One region of the Aeromonas sp. MdU4 genome, then DNA from elsewhere that is predicted to be linked to it. Evidence: riboswitches for the same ligand, from Rfam matches in the RefSeq annotation. Region 1 holds a riboswitch; the other holds the start of a gene.

Region 1 (2,397 bases):
ACAAAGCGCCAACCTGCGCCGGTCTGCCAGGTGTTGTGGCGACCAAACTGCTCGTTGTCATCGCTACGGCCGCTCAGCTCGGCTTGCCAGGTCTGGTTGTCGAACTGGGCAAGGGCATAGAGGCCGGTGTTGTCGCGCTCTTTGGCATCGGCCGGATACGTGGAGCCGGAGGAGCGGGAGCGATCGTCCAGCATGTCGCGCTGCCAGTCCGCCCCGCCGCCAAGCGTCCACAGCTCATTCAGCTTGAGGCTGTTGACCCAGTTCAGACTGTATTGGCGGGTATAAGTCCGGTCATTGGCCTGATCGCGGCCACTGCTGTCCGGATAGTCGTAGGCATCCTGCTTGGAAAAGGCACCACGCAGCTCGCTCAGATAGCGCTCGTTGTGATAGCGGGAACCCAGCTGATAACTCTGGTTTTCGTTCCATGACTCGTTGCGTTGATGCAGGGCAGGGCCCCAGGCTGACGCCTCGGAAGAGCGATCGTACTGGGCAATATTGCGGAACCAGCGGGTTGCGCCGAACAGATCCCAGTTGCTACCCAATGCCTGCTGATAGTCGAGCATGGCGTTATAGCCACGGTGACCATGCTGGTCACCATCGTTGATACCGGGCAGGGGGTGTACGTTGTAGCCCTCTTCATCATCAAAGCCACCGGCTACCTTGAACTGACCCGCCTCGCCTATCTGCTCTGTGCTGCTGAAAGAGGCCTGACGCTGTTGATGGGAGCCAACCCCGACATTGAACTGGTGCTCGCTCGCGCCCTTGTCGGGGCGAGTGATGATGTTGATCACCCCGCCGATGGCATCGGAGCCATAGATGGTGGCGTGCGGGCCGCGAATATATTCGATCCGCTCCACCTGATTGAGCGGCAGGTTGTTGAGTTCGGTCATCCCGGCGGTCAGCGAGGCGCTACGCACCCCGTCCACCAGCACCAGCGTCTGGGAGGAGGTACCGCCACGAACCCGCAGCGAGCTCGTCTGGCCACGGCCACCATTGCTGACCACTTCCACGCCGGGCAGGGTCTTGACCACATCGGTCACGGTCTGGGCCTGCAGACGATCGATCTCGTCCCGGGTCACCACATTGACCGGCGCCAGCACACTGGAGGCAGGTTGGACGACGCGGGTGGCCGTCACCACCATGGTGGGATTGACAGGAATGGTCAGCTGCTGGGCAAATGCCGCCGTTGGCAACAGGGCCGCCGCCAGAAATTTATTCGACATGAGAGATCCTTAAGTTCGCGTAAGCATCTACTTCGTGGCCGATGTCTCTCGGCCCGAAATACGAACTTTGGCAGGTCTTCGGGCTGGGGGGCTGATGGCCTACGGCGACGGCTTCCCACCTGACGGCAGTGCCCTGATGTCGCTTCGTTCCCCCTTACCGCTGCGCGCCAGCTCCGGATTTTCACCGGATTCCCTATTAAGCATGATGCGCCAAAGCGGGAGGATTATAGGCAGGGCAGGGTTGGATGTATAGCCATCCAGATTTCTATTTACTCTTTTCCAGCGCCAGCAACCGCTCTCTCGCCCCTTCCATCACCGCCTGTACCCCGGGGTGGGAAAGCTGCCGCCCGGCCGAGACCAGATAGTAAGAGAGGGTCACCTCGGTCAGGGTCGCAATTCGCTCCACCCCGTAGAGGCGGCCAATCTCGTCGGCCATCGCCAGCGGCGCCGGGAAGATCCCCATCCCCGCCTTGCCGAACGACTTCATCAGGGTGGAGTCATCAAACTGCCCCACCAGATGGGGATGAATGCCCTGCTGGCGATACCACTCCAGCAGCCGATCGTGGGTGGCCGACTTCTCTCCGGGGATCAGCAGCGGCAACCCCTCCAGCGAAGCGGGAAAACCGTCCCGCGCCCGCGCCGCCAGCTCGGGGCTGGCAAACAGTGCCAGCGGACTGCGCCCCAGCTCATGGTTATAGGCGCGCACCCCGCTGTCGGGAGGAAGCGGGCGATCGATCAGCACCATATCCAGCTTGTGGCGGGCCAGCTCGCTGAACAGCTGCTCGGCCCGCTCCTCGTGACACACCAGCCGCAGCGGGGTCGCCAGCGCCATGGCGGGGGCCAGCAGCTCGAACGCCAGAGTACGGGGTACCGAATCGGCGATCCCCACCTGCATGGTCAACTCCTGACTGGCGTGGCGCAGGGTGTGCTCCAGCTCGGCGCCGAGCGAGAAAATAGCCCCCGCCTGCTCCTGCGCCTGCCGTCCGGCGGCGGTCAGCACCAGACGCCGCCCCACCCGGTTAAACAGCGCCACCCCGAGGGACTGCTCCAGCTCGGCCACCTGACCGCTGATGGTCTGCGGCGTAAGATGCAGCTGTTCGGCGGCCTGCGTCACGCTGCCACTGCGCGCCACATGCCAAAAGTAGTAGAGCTGTTTGTAGTTGAGCATGCCGTT
Region 2 (2,397 bases), on a different contig from region 1:
AAGGCAAACGGATCGTCGCCCGAAAATTCGGAGTAGTGAAACTCGTGTCCCCGCAGGGTGTCGCCAGCCGCGGCCAGCAAGGTGTCGGTTTGCGCCGTCGCCTCGCTGTAACCAAAACGCTTGAGGGATGAGGTCATACAGCTGGTGCCCGATAGCACACCCACCATAGGCCAGCAGGCGCCGTCGCCATCGGTGAGGGCGCGCCCCAGGTACATCAGCCCCCCGCATTCGGCATAGATGGCCACACCACGCTGGTGCGCATCGAGCAAGGCGCTGCGCATGGGGTGGTTGGCCGCGAGCATCTCGCCATACAGTTCGGGGTAGCCGCCTCCCAGATAGATCATCTGGCACTCTGGTAGTTGCTGGTCACGTAGCGGGCTGAAGCGCACGATGCGCACCCCGCACTGTTCGAGCAGCTCAAGATTGTCGGGATAGTAAAAATTGAATGCCTCATCCTCGGCCAGCGCCAGGGTCAAACCGGCACCATAGTGGGCCAGTTCGGCAGGATAGAGCGGGGCAGGAGGGGGGCATGGAGGCAGGCTTGCCAGCATGAGCAGCGCATCCAGATCCACATGTTGCTCCAGGGTATCGGCCAGCCTGTTCCACTGCGCCTCAAGATCCGGGTCACTCGACTCCGTGGCTGTCACCAGACCGAGGTGGCGCGATGGCAAGGTGACCGCTTCTATCACCGGTATCCGCCCCAGCACCGGGACGCCGGTGTAGCGTTCAATAGCCTGTTTCAGGAGCTGATAGTGGCTGTCGCTGTTGACCCGGTTGACGATGACCCCGGCCAGTCGCAGTTGGGGATCAAACTGGCGAAAGCCCAGCACCATGGCGGCCGCCGAGGTGGAAACGGCCTTGCCATCCACCACCAGGATCACCGGACAATCGAGTGCGCGAGCAATGCCTGCACTGCTGCAGTAGTGCGGATCCAAACCATAACCGTCAAACAGCCCCATCACTCCCTCAATGACAGCCACATCGGCGTGGGCGGCGTGATGTAAAAAGAGGGCTTTGAGGGATGCATCCGGTAGCATAAAAGCGTCGAGGTTGCGTGAGGCGACACCGCTGACCTGCTGATGCCAACCGGTGTCGATGTAGTCGGGGCCCACTTTGAAGGGCTGTACCCTGAGCCCGCGTCGCGCCAGAGCCCGCAAGAGCCCCAGCGTCAGGGTGGTTTTACCGCAACCACTGCTGGTTGCCCCGATCAAAAATCCTTTCATTTTGCCTGTCCAACCCTACTGCCAAAAAACACAAACCCGACACGCTGGTCGGGTTACGGGTTGTGACGGGCTGTGACTGGCAGCCACAAGCCGCCAATCAGGCACGACAACCCGCTTCCCTCCGAAGGAGTTGATATCAGACAAACAAGTCGGTCTTCTGGCTTAGCGTCATTCTTACCTGTCCCTTCCCAAACCTGTAGTTCAGTGGCACATGACAGGAGCGTCGGCTTCACAGCAGCGGGGGCTGCGGAGGGTTTTCACCTCACTTCCCTGACGGCAATGCCGTCACTTGTTAGTCAAATCAATGATTTGTTTAAATTTTTACAATTCTGTCTGCATGATGCAGTGGCGCTCGAGTCTACCACTTTATGGGTGCCATACCCGCTGCCAGATCACAAAAATGAGTTTCAGTTGTTACTGATTGCCGAAAACCCCGGACGATATCGCGGGTCTAATGCCGCGCTCGATATTGCCCCCCGTTGATGTCTATTGTTGTCCCGTTACTCCGGCAAATGAGCCTAGCGTACCCCACCGGCCACCATACGAGCCCGATGCACCCGTGGGTAGTGGTTGGTGAACGGGGGCCGGGACAGGTGAGCTGCAAGACGCTCGCCATCATGGCGGGCAGGATCGAGCAGCAGTCCCACCACGGTTCCGCTATGAGCCACGTTCAGACCCAGCAGATCTTCATGCTCGACCAGCGCCAGCAACTCGGCAAAGAGCGGTTTGGCCAGCAGCTGCTGGCTGGCGATTGCGCTCAAGGTGGTGGCCTGGCCGAGCGCAGCGGGATCATGACGCTCGGCCGCTTGCTCCATATGCTGCCAGGCTTGCCCTAACAAAGGGGCGCCTGCGAGCAGGTGGGGCTGACGATCCAGCCGATGGTAATCACGGGTTAGCAGCCGCTCGGCGCTTTCCAGAATGAGCAGCTCAACCTCCGGTTGCCAGTGATGGTGTGCCAGCACATGGCCCGCCTTGTGATCAAAGAGTGTCAGGGCATGAAACATGGTGCTGTCGGTTGGTTCGAGCGCCACGCAGAGGCGGGCCAGCTCTATTTCACTCAGTTCATGCCCAAGATGACGCGCCGTCGCCTGGGCGGTGGCCGCCATATCGGCGGTGCTGCTCGCCATGCCCTTGCCAACCGGAATGGTCGAATCAAAGCGAATACGCAGCCCTT

What was found. Region 1 has a riboswitch for cobalamin ahead of ACE1BR_RS08175 (TonB-dependent receptor domain-containing protein). Riboswitches for the same ligand answer to the same signal wherever they lie in the genome.
Region 2: linked by a shared signal. The riboswitch ahead of ACE1BR_RS10055 (cobyrinate a,c-diamide synthase) and the one ahead of ACE1BR_RS08175 (TonB-dependent receptor domain-containing protein) in region 1 are both predicted to bind cobalamin.

Annotation. Positions count from the first base shown of each region.
Region 1 covers NZ_JBHFMW010000014.1:98,322-100,718, reverse strand. Annotated here, with positions in the region: gene ACE1BR_RS08175 (TonB-dependent receptor domain-containing protein) at 1-1,223, opposite strand, end outside; cobalamin riboswitch at 1,275-1,453, opposite strand; gene nhaR (transcriptional activator NhaR) at 1,489-2,391, opposite strand.
Region 2 covers NZ_JBHFMW010000019.1:21,308-23,704, forward strand. Annotated here, with positions in the region: gene ACE1BR_RS10055 (cobyrinate a,c-diamide synthase) at 1-1,223, opposite strand, end outside; cobalamin riboswitch at 1,353-1,531, opposite strand; gene ACE1BR_RS10060 (GHMP kinase) at 1,742-2,397, opposite strand, start outside.